DNA from 3 places in the Enterovibrio makurazakiensis genome. Region 1 is predicted to be linked to each of the others. Evidence: predicted binding sites of a transcription regulator. Region 1 holds the regulator's gene; each other region holds the start of a gene.
The links. The regulator MetJ, encoded in region 1, represses methionine synthesis genes. The targets are predictions, from matches to a motif close to TTAGACNTNTANANGTCTAA.
Positions count from the first base shown of each region.

Region 2: the regulator MetJ is predicted to act here: its motif matches at 2,978-2,997, upstream of metH (methionine synthase).
Region 3: the regulator MetJ is predicted to act here: its motif matches at 1,586-1,605, upstream of metE (5-methyltetrahydropteroyltriglutamate--homocysteine S-methyltransferase).

Region 1 covers NZ_JAKJSE010000019.1:58,283-63,692, reverse strand. The annotation lists gene L4D06_RS15135 (bifunctional aspartate kinase/homoserine dehydrogenase II) at 1-1,758, opposite strand, end outside; gene L4D06_RS15130 (O-succinylhomoserine (thiol)-lyase) at 1,758-2,921, opposite strand; gene metJ (met regulon transcriptional regulator MetJ) at 3,130-3,447, shown strand; gene L4D06_RS15120 (malic enzyme-like NAD(P)-binding protein) at 3,631-4,881, opposite strand; gene rpmE (50S ribosomal protein L31) at 5,165-5,377, opposite strand.
Region 2 covers NZ_JAKJSE010000006.1:766-6,175, reverse strand. The annotation lists gene metH (methionine synthase) at 1-2,930, opposite strand, end outside; gene L4D06_RS03600 (cation:proton antiporter) at 3,122-4,456, shown strand; gene metA (homoserine O-succinyltransferase MetA) at 4,535-5,410, opposite strand, start outside.
Region 3 covers NZ_JAKJSE010000005.1:294,483-299,892, reverse strand. The annotation lists gene L4D06_RS03525 (hypothetical protein) at 1-178, shown strand, start outside; gene L4D06_RS03520 (DUF4250 domain-containing protein) at 364-558, shown strand; gene metR (HTH-type transcriptional regulator MetR) at 604-1,515, opposite strand; gene metE (5-methyltetrahydropteroyltriglutamate--homocysteine S-methyltransferase) at 1,619-3,898, shown strand; gene L4D06_RS03505 (CHASE domain-containing protein) at 4,144-5,410, shown strand, end outside.

The DNA of each region.
Region 1 (5,410 bases):
GTAATGCTCACCGCTGGCAGAGCCTGCCACTTTGTTGGCAGAGATAAGGTGATAACCGTGCTCTGCCAAATCAGGATATTGACCCGCCAGTGGCGCACTTGCCGTCACATCAAGCACGACAATGTCGTCATAAGGATGATTGAGCAGGTTCTGTATCCAGTCTGTTGCTTCGTAAGGCGTCGCGCGCTCGCTAAAGTGTTCCATCACAGCGTCAGCATCAATACCCGAAAAGTCGACCCACTGATGATGACTATCTTGCACTGAAATGAGTTCAAAGTTCATGCCGTGGCGTTTTTCTAACGCGCCTTTTTGTTCACTAAATAGTGATAACCAACGGCTACCAATGTTGCCTTTCCCCAGCAGTACTAAGCCTATGCGACGCTGCGCTTGGAACAAGGCACAATGGATATCTGCCACTAGTGACGACGTATTCGTTTTACGCAGCAGTGCCGCAATGCTCAGCCCACTGTTTGATTCGCTGATAAATTCAATCGGCTGACCACGCAGTTGTTGATAGAAACCGTGACAATGAACTGGGTTCGCCGTGACGCCCGCCCCCACTGCCGCCACAAGGCTAAAGCCTTCACGCAATCGAATATCAGCAGGAATGCCCGCATCTTGCAGTTGCTCAAGCACACTGTTGACAACTTCAGCGGTGTAAGCCAACTGAATACGATATTGATCAGCACTGGCAGACAAGGCCAATGGCTGAATTTGATTGCGTGTCAGCAATCGTTCGATATCACGTCGCGCCACATGAAAATCATGACCTCGCGGCACATCAAGTTGGAGTAGGCACACATCATTGAGCGAAGTGATAATTTTGGCGCCACGTCCTGATGCCAGCACGCGCTCGATACGGGTCGACCCCGATTCGGGATCGTAGCTACAACGTAGATTCAGATCGATACAGCTTTGCGCCACAGGCTGCAATGTACGAGTGTGAAGCACGGGCGCAGCAAGGCGAGCAAGCTCTGCCGCTTCATCGAGACGCAATAGCGGTAATAAGCAAGCATCATCAACAAGACGAGGATCTGCACTGTAAACCCCTGCTACATCACTCCAAATGGTCACACGGCTCACATCGGCTAGCGCACCAATGATGGTCGCAGAATAGTCCGAACCATTTCGCCCTAACAACACCGTTTCGCCCGATGCGTTTTGAGCCATAAATCCAGTGATCACGATGCGGCGCTGGGTGTGTTGCACCAATTGTTCTTTCAACAAAGGCCATGAACTGGCGCGATCGACTTCCGGCTGAACCGAACGTTCTGCACGCAAGAAACTGCGTGAATCGAGCTTCACAGCGGGCATGTCTTGCTGCGTCAATAACGCTGACAACAAACGTGCAGACCACACTTCACCAAAACCTTGCGCCCAAGATCGCAGAGCAACACCCAGTGCGCTCTCGTCGACCTGCGCCATACTGCTGAAATCTTCATACAGAGCGTCAACCAGGGATTGTTTGGCTTCGCCTTCAATCAGATTTTCAATCAAATCTTGCTGATACTTACGCAAGCTTTGTAGGGTTTCGTGGGCCAAGCGTCCATCTTTATCCAACAATCCTAGCCATTCGATAAGGCGATTGGTGGTTTTACCGGCGGCTGAAACGACAATAATGTCTGTCGCACCACTATATTGCGCCAGAATTCTCGCCACTCGGCGAAAACACTCTGGGTCGGCAAGGCTGCTACCACCAAATTTATGCAACTGGCGGGACGGCGACTGCTGAGGGGATACGACTTCAACCGCGCTCATTACTGATTCTCTCTCACTTTATCGAATGCTTGTTTCAGGTCGGCGACCAAATCCGTATGATCCTCCAGACCGATAGATAAACGCAAGAGGGTTGCAGCAATACCTGCTTCCGCTTGCGCCTCGTCAGACATGGCGCGATGCGTCATCGAGCCTGGATGTGTGACTAAGCTTTCTACGCCACCAAGGGATTCTGCCAATGAAAAGAGTTCGAGTGCATTCAAGAACTGCTTCAACTCGTTATCACCCCCTTCGAGCTCAAAGCTCAACATGCCGCCGAAGCCTTTTTGCTGCTTCTTGGCTATGTCATGGCCTGGGTGCTCTGGCAATGCCGGATGGTAAATAACACGGACCAACGGCTCAGTTTGCAAGAAGGCTAGGACTTCTGCGCTATTCTCTTCGTGCTGACGCATCCTCGCGCTCAACGTTCGTAACCCACGTAAGGTCATATAGCTATCAAACGCGTTACCGGTTGCGCCGATACAGTTACCCCACCACTTCAACTCATCCGCCAATGCTTGCTCTTTAGCAACCACCACACCCCCGACTGTATCAGAGTGACCGTTGATGAATTTCGTGGTCGAGTGCACCACAAAGTCAGCGCCAAGATTCAGCGGCTTTTGCAATACAGGAGATAAGAACGTGTTATCGACCCCAACCCACGCCCCCACAGCCTGTGCTTGCTGGCTAATCGCTTCGATGTCGACAACGCGCAATAACGGGTTTGATGGGGTTTCAATCCACACCAACTTAGGATTCTTTGCCAACGCTGATGCCAATGCGGCTTCATCAGACTGATCAACAAACTCAATCTTAAATGCGCCTTTGCGCGCACGGGAATCAAACAAACGGTATGTGCCGCCATAGCAATCATGCGGGGCAACAATAAGATCATCGGGACCAACTAAAGAAAGCAGCAGATTGATGGCAGACATGCCACAGTTCGTCACTACCGCACCCGCGCCGTTTTCAAGCTCAGCAAGCGCCGTCTCTAAAAGGTTACGCGTTGGGTTACCACCACGCGCATAGTCATACGTCGGCACTTCGCCGAACTCAGGGAATTCGTAGTTGGTAGAAAGGTAAATAGGAGGAACCACAGCATTGTGCTGAGAATCGGTAGTGATGCCAGTGCGTACGGCAATCGTGGCTGACTTCTTGTCGCTCATGGTGTCTTTCCCTGTCAAAATGCGATCATAATACGAGCAGATAGGCTCAACCTTAACCACTCACAATCAAGACGTCAATACTTCTGGACGTCTATATGTCTTTACATGTAGCGGTTAATATCGCTAAAATTCGAAATTCATCCAACCTGGGCATCATGCTTCCGGTGTTGACAGCGATTTATCAATGAAACTGCTTAGAAGGTGCACGATGGCAGAGTGGAATGGCGAATATATTAACCCTTACGCCGAGCACGGTAAAAAGAAAGAACAAGTAAAGAAGATCACCGTCTCTATCCCACTGAAAGTGCTTAAAATCCTGACAGATGAGCGTACGCGTCGACAGGTCAATAATTTACGTCATGCCACCAACAGTGAACTGTTGTGCGAAGCGTTTTTGCATGCCTACACAGGCCAACCGCTACCAACAGATGACGACATTCGCAAAGACAAAGCGGATAGCGTGCCTGCCGAAGTGAAGCGCATCATGAAAGAATTAGGTATCGAGTTTAACGACGAAGAATATTGATTTCATCGTCGCAATGACAAAGTTATGACAAAAAAACCAGCCGATTGGCTGGTTTTTTTTCGTCGAAAGAAAAACAGTACTATTTTCCTTCAAAGTACGACAGAAGAGTGAAACGTCTCCGAGGCCGTTACTCGTCTTTCGTGCCGATATTTTTCTTCCGTACTTTTACTTATCAGCCATCTATTACTTATCGGCCATATAGTTTTCTGGCATTTCAATACGCGCAACGCCTGACTCAACCGCAGCAACCGCAACGGCTTTCGCAACGCGTGGCAATAGGCGAGGGTCCATAGGCTTAGGAATGATGTAATCAATACCAAAGCTCAATGCATCAACGCGGGCAGCCTTCAATACATCAGCGGGTACGGGCTCTTTTGCCAGTGAACGAATTGCTTCAACCGCCGCTAACTTCATTTCATCATTGATGCGGCTTGCACGTACGTCTAGTGCACCACGGAAGATGAACGGGAAGCAAAGTACGTTATTCACTTGATTCGGGTAATCTGAACGACCCGTACCCATGATCAAATCATCACGCACTTGGTGTGCCAGCTCAGGTTTGATTTCTGGATCTGGGTTTGAACACGCAAACACGATCGGCTTTTCAGCCATCAGCTTCAAGGCCTCTGGTGGCAGCAAGTCTGGGCCAGAAACACCCAAGAAAATGTCTGCACCTTCGATCACATCTTCCAATGTGCGTTTGTCCGTGTTGTTGGCAAACAGTTGCTTGTATTCGTTGATGTCATCACGGCGCGTGTGAATCACACCTTTGCGGTCAAGCATGTAAATCTTTTCACGCTGCGCACCACATTTGATCAGCAGTTCCATACACGCAACTGCCGCAGCGCCCGCACCTAAACATACGACAACAGCGTCTTCGATGTTTTTGCCTTGCAGCTCCAACGCATTCAGCATACCTGCTGCCGTGACGATCGCCGTACCATGTTGGTCATCGTGGAAAACCGGCACGTTACAGCGCTCAATCAACTGCTTTTCAATTTCAAAGCAATCGGGAGCTTTGATGTCTTCAAGGTTGATACCACCAAAGGTGTCGGAGATATTAGCAACTGTGTCGACAAACTCTTCGATGGTGCGGTGTTTGACTTCGATATCAATCGAATCTAAACCGGCAAAACGTTTGAACAGAAGGGCTTTACCTTCCATGACAGGTTTAGAGGCTAGCGGGCCTAGGTTACCCAAACCCAGAATAGCGGTGCCGTTTGAAATAACCGCAACCATATTGCCTTTCGCAGTATATTTATAAACGTTGTCAGCATCTTGTGCGATTTCACGAACAGGCTCTGCCACACCTGGGCTGTACGCCAACGCTAAATCTTCCACGGTATCAGCAGGCTTGGTCACTTCTACCGAGATTTTACCAGGCACAGGATAGGCGTGATAATCCAGCGCCTGTTGGCGTTTGTCTTCAGACATGTTGTTATTTCCTGATTTTATTCATCGTTATTGGTTAAAAACCTTGTCACGTTAACGATCTCGCAAGCGATAAGATCAATCCGTAACAAGTTAAGGGTGAGAACATCCTTACCCTAAATATAATCATAAAATGTTAACGCAGTGAGAATGTGAGAACCACCCCAATCCGCGGTTATTCTTCATTAGTATCTTTACTGATTTATGTGACAGGTCGTATATGCCGATTCAGGCATAAAAAAAGGGAGGTGCTTTCGCACCTCCCTTTTTTTCGAAATCTGCAATATTACTTGCTAGACAACGCACCGAAACGCTTGTTGAAGCGATCAACACGGCCGCCAGTGTCAACAACACGTTGCTTACCAGTGTAGAATGGGTGGCATTTGTCACACACATCTAGGTTAATGTCTTTAGCCATAGTTGTGTTGAATTCAAAAGTGTTGCCGCAAGAACATTTTGCTGTTACTGCTTTGTACTCTGGATGGATACCAGCTTTCATAGGGATAACCTCTAATATAAGGCCGTGTCGCTC
Region 2 (5,410 bases), on a different contig from region 1:
AGACGCTGCGCTTCTTCACCCACCACTTCATGGCGCAAAATTGTTGGGTACTTTCCGCTAAGCGACCAGGTCATGAAAAATGGTGTCCAGTCGATATATTTGCGAATTTTCGAGACTGGGAAATCAGTAAACACATGCACTCCGGGCTTATTAGGCACGGGTGGCATGTAAGCATCCCAATCAATCGGCACTTTATTTGCACGTGCTTCTTCAAGAGTGACAGGTGGCGTACGCGGCTTCTTACGCGCATGTTGTTCACGTACGGTCACATACTCAGCCTTTGTACGCTCGACAAATGCAGGACGATGTTCGTCTGACAACAGCGCCGAACAAACACCCACTGCGCGGGATGCATTAGACACATACACCACAGGCGCGTGGTAGTTTTCTTCAATCTTAACTGCCGTGTGCGCTTTTGAGGTGGTGGCTCCACCAATCAGCAGTGGTAAATCAAAACCACGGCGTTCCATCTCTTTGGCAACGTGCACCATTTCGTCAAGCGATGGAGTGATCAGGCCACTCAAGCCAATAATGTCGACATTCTCTTCTTTGGCAACCTGCAAGATTTTGTCACAAGACACCATGACGCCAAGATCAATGATTTCGTAGTTATTACACTGCAACACCACGCCCACGATATTCTTACCAATGTCATGCACATCGCCTTTCACTGTGGCTAAGAGAATCTTACCGTTAGTTTGCCCTGCTTGTTTTTCAGCATTGATATAAGGTTCGAGGTAGGCAACCGCCTGTTTCATCACGCGTGCGGATTTCACCACCTGCGGCAAGAACATCTTACCTTCACCGAATAAATCACCCACCACGTTCATGCCTGCCATCAATGGGCCTTCAATCACTTCAAGGGGCTTACTTGCTTTCGCGCGGGCTTCTTCCGTATCTTCAACGATAAATTCGGTGATCCCTTTCACCAAGGCATGCGATAAACGCTTCTCAACGTCCCAACCGCGCCACTCTTGCGCCGTGCGATCCTCTTTAACCTCACCCGTCCCGCGGTATTTGTCTGCAATATCAAGAAGACGCTCTGTACCATCATCGCGTCGATTCAATACAACGTCTTCCACTGCCTCACGAAGTTCATCAGGAAGATCGTCATAAATCGCAAGCTGACCTGCGTTGACGATCCCCATGTCCATGCCGTTTTTAAAACAGTAATAAAGGAAAACAGCGTGAATCGCTTCACGAACAGGGTTGTTACCACGAAATGAGAATGACACATTCGACACGCCGCCCGAAACCATCGCATGTGGTAGGGTGCGTTTGATATCACCGACCGCCTCAATAAAGTCGACCGCGTAGTTGTTGTGCTCTTCAATGCCCGTCGCCACTGCAAAAATGTTCGGGTCGAAGATGATGTCTTCTGGTGGGAAGCCCACCTCATTGACTAAGATGTTATAGGCTTCGGTACAGATTTCGGTTTTACGCTCACGGGTATCCGCCTGACCCACTTCATCAAACGCCATCACGATAACCGCTGCGCCATAGCGACGAATTAACTTGGCTTGCTCAATGAATTTCTCGACTCCTTCTTTCATCGAAATCGAGTTAACGATGGGCTTGCCCTGCACACATTTCAACCCAGCTTCTAAGATTTCCCATTTTGATGAATCGACCATGATGGGAACTTTCGAGATCTCAGGCTCTGTCGCACACAAGTTGAGGAAACGCACCATGGCTGCTTCCGCATCCAACATGCCTTCATCCATGTTGATATCGATGATCTGTGCACCCGCCTCGACCTGCTGACGCGCGACTTCTAATGCTTCATCATAAAGCTCTTCTTTAATGAGGCGCTTGAAGCGGGCCGAACCCGTCACGTTAGTACGTTCACCCACATTAATGAATAAGGTGTCGGGCGCAATCGTCAATGGCTCAAGGCCAGACAAGCGACAGTACTTTGGCAAATCCGGAAGCGTTCTCGGTTTCACATTACGAGTAGCTTCCGCCATTTTTCGAATGTGTTCAGGTGTCGTACCACAACAGCCCCCCACCAGGTTTAAGAAACCACTTTGTGCCCACTCCGCGATGTGTTCAGCCATGTCTTCAGGGCTGAGGTCGTATTCACCGAATGCATTTGGTAAACCCGCATTGGGGTGAGCAGACACAGAACACTCAGAAATACGTGACAGTTCTTCAACGTATTGACGCAATTCATCAGGACCCAACGCACAGTTAAGGCCAAAGGAAATAGGTTTAACGTGTCGTAGGGAGTTATAAAAAGCTTCGGTCGTTTGACCAGACAGGGTACGACCGGATGCATCGGTGATCGTGCCTGAAATCATAACAGGCAGTTCAATACCGTCTTCGTCAAATACCGTCTCGACAGCAAAGGTACACGCTTTGGCGTTCAAGGTATCAAAAATAGTTTCGACCAAGATGATGTCTGCACCGCCAGCAATCAACGCACGCGTGGATTCAGAGTAGGCTTCAACCAATTGATCAAATGTAACGTTTCGATAGCCCGGATCATTCACATCAGGGGAAATAGAGCAGGTGCGGTTCGTTGGACCAAGTACGCCAGCAACAAAACGCGGTTTATCGGGATTTTTTGCCGTCCATTCATCAGCAACTTCGCGGGCAAGCTTTGCCGCTTCTAGATTGATTTCCGAACTAAGCGATTCCATGTCGTAGTCGGCCATGGCAATCGTGGTGGCATTAAAGGTGTTGGTCTCAAGAATGTCTGCACCCGCTTCCAGGTACTCAGCATGAATTTGTTTAATGAGCGCTGGCTGCGTCAGGACTAAAAGGTCATTGTTACCCTTTAGATCAGAATGCCAATCAGAAAAACGCTCACCACGGTAATCAGACTCATCCAGTTTGTAGTCCTGGATCATGGTGCCCATACCGCCATCAATAATGAGAATGCGCTCAGCCAACAGTTTTTTTAGTATGTCCTTACTACTCACAGCCACAAATTCCTTCTTAAATTGCTCGCTAATTGCATAGTAACATAGCTTAATTGGAAATCTAGACGTCTATTCGCTTCTCACTCTCAGCCGATCCCTGAAAACACTCGGATTTGTTGTAGTTTTCTTGCTCGCATAGATCTATATTTCGTTACAAATTTTTGGGTTCTCCTTTTTTCGCTAACATGAGGTCACCTATGACCGTCTATACAACACTGTGCTTTCTCGCAGCCGCTGCCATGGCTATTGCATTTATCAATAGCAAAATTGGTCAAATGCAAACAACCATTGCAATCACTGCTGGCGCACTGATTCTCTCTCTCGGTATCGTGATTTCAGGCCAGAACAACTGGTTTGATTTAAAAGACTTGGCCGCAGAGACTCTCAACGAAGTGCACTTTGATGACTTTTTGCTAAAAGGTGTGCTTGGATTTCTTCTGTTCGCAGGTGGTCTCGGAGTCAAACTCCCAAACTTAAAAGATCAGAAATGGGAAATCACGGTTCTTGCCCTAGGGGCAACCTTGGTCTCCACCTTCTTTATCGGCGGTGCTGCCTGGTTGTTCTTCCAGCTCATCGGGATTCAGTTTGATTTTATCTACTGCCTTCTTTTTGGCTCCTTGATTTCACCAACAGACCCCATCGCTGTTCTTGCCATCGTTAAAAAACTAGACGCGCCAAAACGTATATCGACTCAGATTGAAGGTGAATCATTATTCAATGACGGATTTGGTTTGGTCATCTTCATCACCTTATTTACGATCGCCTTCGGTACAGAAACACCAACGGCATTGGGTGTTGTTGAACTCTTCTTGCATGAAGCGATTGGCGGCATTGTTTACGGATTCTTACTTGGGCTCTTGTTCCATTATCTTATTTCAAACACCGACGACCATTCTATGGAGTTACTGCTAACCCTCGGTATTCCAACTGCTGGTTATGTATTCGCAGGCTTGATTGGCGTATCTGGTCCATTGGCCATGGTGGTTGCCGGTATCATGATTGGAAACTGGACACGCTATATTGGTTTCTCCAAGGAAAGCGAAGACCACCTCGATCATTTCTGGGAGCTGGTTGATGAGTTCCTAAATGGGGTGTTGTTCTTATTAATTGGCCTGAGTATGTTGACCTTTAGCTTCCACAAAGAAGATTGGATCATCATGGCTTTCGCTGTGCCTTTGGTGCTTCTCGCGCGTTATTTGAGTGTTCGCCTTTGCTATGTTGGTTTTAACCGCTATCGCGATTACAACCCGTTCGCCGTGCGAATTCTTACTTGGGGGGGGCTGCGTGGTGGCTTGGCCATTGCGATGGCAATGGCGGTACCCGCAGGCTATATGGTCTTGCCGGAGAAAGATATCGATGTACGAGAGATCATTCTTGTCATGACTTACGCCGTGGTCGTGTTCTCAATTCTCGTGCAGGGCTCGACGATAACGAAAATGATTGAGAAAGCGAAAGTGGCCGAAAGGGACATGGCAATTAAGCCGCGCGTGCCAACACAAAATGAACATGCCGTAGAGAAGAAGGTGGAATAACCGTTCTCTTCAAGCTCCAAAATAGACACGAAAAAGCCTGCTTTAAGCAGGCTTTTTTTGGATCGTTGGATTGGTAATTTACGCGTCTTCGTCTTTGGTGAATGCGTCTTCTGAGAAGTGATCCAGGTCGAATGGTGTTTGCTGGTAAACACAGTAGTTCAACCAATTGGAAAACAACATGTAGCCATGGCTGCGCCAGCTCACATACGGGTCTTTTGATGGATCGTCATCAGGGTAATAATTCACAGGAATAGGTGGCTCCATTCCTTCCCCCACGTCTCGTACATATTCATTATGTAAGGTCAGTGGATCGTACTCTGGATGACCCGTGACAAACACGTTACGCTTATCCTTTGTCGCCGCCAAATACGTTCCTGCCGTTGACGATGTCGCCAAAATATCAAGATCCGTGTGTTCAGCAAGAAAGTCTGGAGAGAAATCTGCATAACGAGAGTGTGGCGCTAAGAATGCATCATCAAAGCCACGAAGGATCGGGTTATGGCTGTGTTCTTTATTGGTATTGTGCCAATACACACCAGACAGTTTTTCTTTTCGGGTTTTCTTTGGCAAGTCGTACAGTAACTTCAATCCCGCTTGAGCTGCCCAGCAGACATACAAGGTCGACGTCACATGGTCTTTAGCCCACGTCATAATATCTTGTAGGTGATCCCAATAAATAACATCTTCAAATTGAACAAGACCTAGCGGTGCACCTGTTACGATTAACCCATCGAAGTTACGCTCTCTGATCATCTGAAATTGACGATAGAAGGTATCAAGGTGCTCCGTTGGTGTGTTTTTGCTTGGCCTGTCATCTATCCGTAGAAGCTCTACATCAATTTGAAGTGGACTGTTTGATAACAAACGCATGAACTGCGTTTCAGTCTCAATCTTCTTTGGCATGAGATTGAGTAGCAAAACTTTAAGAGGACGAATGCTTTGGTTTGCAGCGCG
Region 3 (5,410 bases), on a different contig from region 1:
GTCCGAAGCTAACACATTGATTACTTCGGTGTTTTCTAGCTTGGGCTTGGTAGTGTGTGGCGTGATAATTTGGGCACTCCATTTACTGCGTCAAACTCCCCCCCAGCTAGCCCAACTCTGTTGTGCGCTTATCGTTATTGCGAGCGCCTCTGGCTTGGCAATGTCTGCGATGGTCTAAGTCCTTAACAGCCAAACTCACTCTGTTATTCATCATTGTTCTGCGAGTTTCAGTTTTCTGTTTCAATGGTAGGAAAAGGCACATGAAGTGCCTTTTTTGATCCTGTTGTTTATAGCAGATGATCTAACTGGACTAAAATAGACATGTGGTTACTTGGGTATAATGGCAGACAGAGAGCAGTGTTTATGGAAATTCATAATCTCGATCATCTTGATGGTGCGATCATGTATGGCATCGTGAATGAAAAGCTGCGTTTGGAGTGCAGCAGTCTTGACGACTTGCTAGTGCAATTTGAATTGGACCAACAAGCATTCCAGCACAAACTGGACGAAATGGGATGCTACTATGATCCCGTTGTGAACCAGTTAAGGCAAAAATAGCCGTTTGAATTTTCTGCTTTGACAACCATGAGCCGTTTTCTCGGCTCAGACTTTCTTGATCCCATCCAAATGCGTATGGCATTGATTTCGTGCTGTGGCGAAAAATGCCTGAAGGTAAGGACGGTCACTTTCTTGATGCCTGACTGCTGCATATAGTCGTCGCCATAGTCCTTTTCCTAACGGCTTATCAACCACTAATCCTTGTCGTGAAAATTCACTGATTGCCCAATTCGGCAAAGCCGCCACACCAAGACCCGCCGTCACCATTTGAATTAGCATCAGTGTGTTGTCTGCAGATTTAAAGTTTGCCGGCTCGACGCCCGCGGGATGGAGAAAGTGTTTGATGACATCCATTCGCTGACGCTGAACGGGGTAGGTAAGAAGCGTTTCATTCGCCAAATCCTCGGCTTCAATAACACTTTTCGATGCCAGTGGATGCGTATCCGAGAGCACCAATCGCATTTCAAAATCAAACAGCGGCTCATAGTGGATTTCGCTGCGAGGGCTAATGTCTGACGAAATAACGAGATCCAATTCCCCACTAGCCAAGGCAGGTAAGGGTTCAAATCCAAATCCTGAAGAGAAGTCCAATGTCACCAAGGGCCAGCTCATTCTGTATTCTTTCAATGCTGGCATTAACCATTGAAAGCAGGAATGGCATTCGATCGCCATATGCAATCGACCTTGCGCGTCTTCCTTCAACGCTGCGAGTTCCGTTTCAGCTCTAGCAAGGCGAGGAAGCATGTCATCCGCCAGTGCCAGCAACACTTGGCCTTCTGCAGTAAAACGAACAGGACGTGTTTTTCGAAGAAACAATGGAGCGCCTATGCGTTGCTCTAGATCTTTGAGCTGATGTGACAAGGCAGATTGTGTCAAACAAAGCTGTGTGGCTGTCGCTGTCAATGAGCCTGTATCGCGTAATACAGAGAGCGTTCGCAAGTGCTTAACTTCTAACATGAATTATTCTCAACATCCGTTTGAGTAATTTGAGTTTGTTTTATGCACTCTAATGAATCAAGGTGGACATGTAAACATCTGGACGGCTAAAAAGGAGAAGATAATGTCCACTACACATATTCTTGGTTACCCGCGCATCGGCAACAAACGTGAATTGAAATTTGCATTGGAGAGTTACTGGCACGGGAAAAGTGACCAACAAGCCCTTCGCGATGTTGCTGCTACTATTCGCCACAACAACTGGCAGTCACAAGCCGATGCTGGGCTTTCTTATGTCACGGTTGGCGACTTTGCTTGGTATGACCATGTTCTTCAAACCAGCCTGACCTTGGGTCATATTCCTGAGCGTCATCGTAACGGTCATCCAGATCTCGACACCTTATTCCGGATTGCTCGTGGTAAAGCACCGACAGGTTGCAGCTGTGCAGCGTCAGACATGACAAAGTGGTTCAATACAAACTATCACTACATCGTGCCAGAGTTTACTAAAGACGATGAATTTTCTTTGAGCTGGAATCAGTTATTTGAAGAGGTGTCAGAAGCTCAGAAGTCGGGTTACAAGGTGAAGCCTGTGGTTTTGGGACCTGTTTCTTACTTGTATCTCGGTAAAGAGAAAGAAGACGGTTTCAACCGCCTAGATTTACTTCCACGTTTATTATCCGTTTATCAGCAAATTTTCACCAAGCTAAAATCACAAGGCGTTGAATGGGTGCAAATTGATGAGCCTATTCTTGCGCTTGATTTGCCCGAAGAGTGGAGAAAAGCCTACAAGCTCGCGTACCAAGTCATTAGTGGCGACGTAAAACTGCTTCTTACTACCTACTTTGAATCTGTTGAGCAACAGCTTGATGTGATTAGCGCACTAAAAGTAGACGGCCTGCATGTTGATTTGAGTGTTGCGCCACAACAGTTGGATGCCGTGATCGATGCAGTTCCCTCCAACTGGGTGGTTTCACTCGGTGTCGTAAATGGCCGTAACGTGTGGAAAGCCAACCTGAACAAATGGCTGCAAGCACTCCAGCCTGCCGCGGAAAAGCTGGGCGATCGCCTTTGGGTATCAAGCAGTTGCTCTCTTTTACACTCGCCGATTGATTTGAACTTAGAAACTAGCCTCGACGAAGAAGTGTATTCTTGGTTGGCCTTTGCTAAGCAAAAGCTGAATGAAGTAGCGTTATTGGCAAAAGCACTTGATGGAAATGAATCTGCCATTGCAGCTTGTGAAGTGTATAGCGAAGCCATTGAAGCGCGCGCATTCAGTGAGCGAGTCAACAAGCGAGATGTACAAGCGAAAGTGAACGGCATTACTGCTGCGTTAGGTGAGCGAGAACTACCGTATGAAGCGCGCGCAAAAGCGCAAAAAACGGCGCTGTCGTTACCTCTTTTCCCAACCACGACCATTGGTTCATTCCCGCAGACGGCCGAAATTCGTCAGCAGCGCCGTGATGTTAAGTCGGGTGTTCTGTCTGCCACAGATTACACGGCTGCAATGCAAGGCCATATTAAAGATGCCATTGAGCGCCAAGAGAGGCTCGGCCTTGATGTGCTGGTTCATGGCGAACCAGAGCGCAATGACATGGTGGAATATTTCGCTGAAAACCTTGATGGGTTTGCTGCCACCCGATTCGGTTGGGTACAAAGCTACGGGTCGCGCTGTGTGAAACCTGCTGTCATCGTGGGTGATATTTCTCGCCCTGCACCGATCACTGTGGATTGGACGTCCTATGCACAAAGCCTGTCAGACAAGCCGGTGAAAGGTATGCTGACGGGGCCGGTGACGATTTTGGGTTGGACTTTCCCTCGTGAAGATCTGTCTCGCCAAGCCATTGCAGAACAAATTGCGCTGGCGTTGCGTGATGAAGTGGCTGATCTACAAGAAGCAGGTATCAACATTATTCAAATTGATGAACCTGCAATTCGTGAAGGGATGCCGTTAAAAGTGGGTGATTGGAAAGCGTATCTGGATTGGGCGGTTAATGCATTTAAGATCTCAGCAGCAAGTGCCAAACCAGAAACGCAAATCCACACACACATGTGTTACAGCGAATTTAACGACATTATTGACTCTGTTGCTGCGCTCGATGCCGATGTCATTACCATCGAAACGTCGCGTTCAGACATGGAATTGCTTCAAGCATTTGAAGAATTTTCGTATCCAAATGAAATTGGCCCGGGTGTGTATGACATTCACTCACCAAACATCCCAGAGGTAGACAGCATGGTTGCCTTGTTGGAGAAAGCACGTAAAACCATTCCAGATTCACGTTTATGGGTTAACCCAGACTGTGGATTGAAGACGCGTAACTGGGACGAAGTTGAAGCCGCGTTGTCTAGCTTGGTCAATGCTGCGAGCATACTGAGAGATAACGTCAGTAAGCCTCGTTGAATCCTGAATCTACAGGTTGTTTGGGTATAAAGAGGTCGAAAATATAGACCTTCTTTAATAATTCATTGCATTTTCAGCGATGCGAAATCTCGTTGATCCCTTCTCGCCCTGATGGTTTTTTCCGTCAGGGCGAATTTATTTTCACTTCCTCACCAAAGAATTCAAGCGCTTAGTTTGCCCCATGGTGGCAGGATTCGTAAATATGACTAACAATTAGTTAACATATAACGGAGGGTATAAAGAGGATGGCAAAGAAGGTTTTGTATTCAACGATTGTAACGGTCCTCGTTGGGCTGTTTTTTTCGTTCCTCGCAGCCATGTCTTTGTATCAATCTGAGAAGCAAGCCGTTAAACATGAAATTCAAAAAGACGTTGAAAATGCAGCCCTTTCTTTAGGCAGAGAGCTCAACATCAGTATCGAACTCCTTTACGCCTTACGCAGTCAGGTTTCCCTTAGCAATGAAATCAATGAAGATGCCTTCAGCGCGTTGGCTAACAATGTGATGGATCGACATCCTAATATACGCGCAATGGAATGGGCGGAATTTGTCACGAAAGATGAACGCTCCCTCTATGAAGCGGAAGCGGCGTTAGAGTTTGCGTTGTTTGAAATTGTTGAGCTGAATGAAACGGGAGATTTGGCAAAAGCAGGGCAGAGGGATCGCTATTTCCCTGTTCGGTATGTGACGCCATATGCTGAAAATCAGAACATGGTGGGGTTTGATTTGGCCTCGCGAGCATCAATGAAAGATGCGTTGGAAATGAGTTGGTATCGTGGTGTTCCTATTGCAACACCGGCTATGCGCTTGAAAAGAGAGTTTGAAGACAATAGCGGCTTTCTTATGCTACTCCCCGTATTTTATGGTGAGCCGGAAACAGCAGCCGATCGCCAAGAAATGTTGAGAGGCTTTTTGTTAGGGCTGTTTGCTGTTGGGGATATTTTTGATTTAGCCATTAACAACACGGTAAAAGAGTCCATCAACTTGGAATTGCTGGATGTGGGGCTAAAAGCGCAAAGTGACGTGATTTATCGGAATGTTGTCGATTTGTCTGAGCCGCCAGTAGAAGCATTGAGTTATACCTCTGCGCCGATTTATTTTGCTGGAAGAGAGTGGTTGTTAAAAGGTACGCCTTCACCCAGTTATGTGAACGAGCGGATGAGTGTTTATCCTCACTTAATTTTCTTTATCGGTGTTTTGATTTTTACGTTACTGGCATATTTGCTCTATATGCTTCAACACCGCGCTTTACTGATACAAAAACGTGTGGATGCAAAAACCCGTGAGTTGCGCGAAGCTAACAAAAAACTCGAAAGGATCTCGAAGAGCGATGGTTTAACGGGGTTTTGTAATCGAGATTACTTCGAAGAATGTGTACAAGCTGAAGTGAAACGCACTCAGCGTGACAAGCTAGCCATCAGTATGATCATGATTGAAATTGATAATATGTCCCACTACAACGCAAAACATGGTCGCGTTGTGGGTGATAAGGCGATTCGTTTGATTGGTCAAT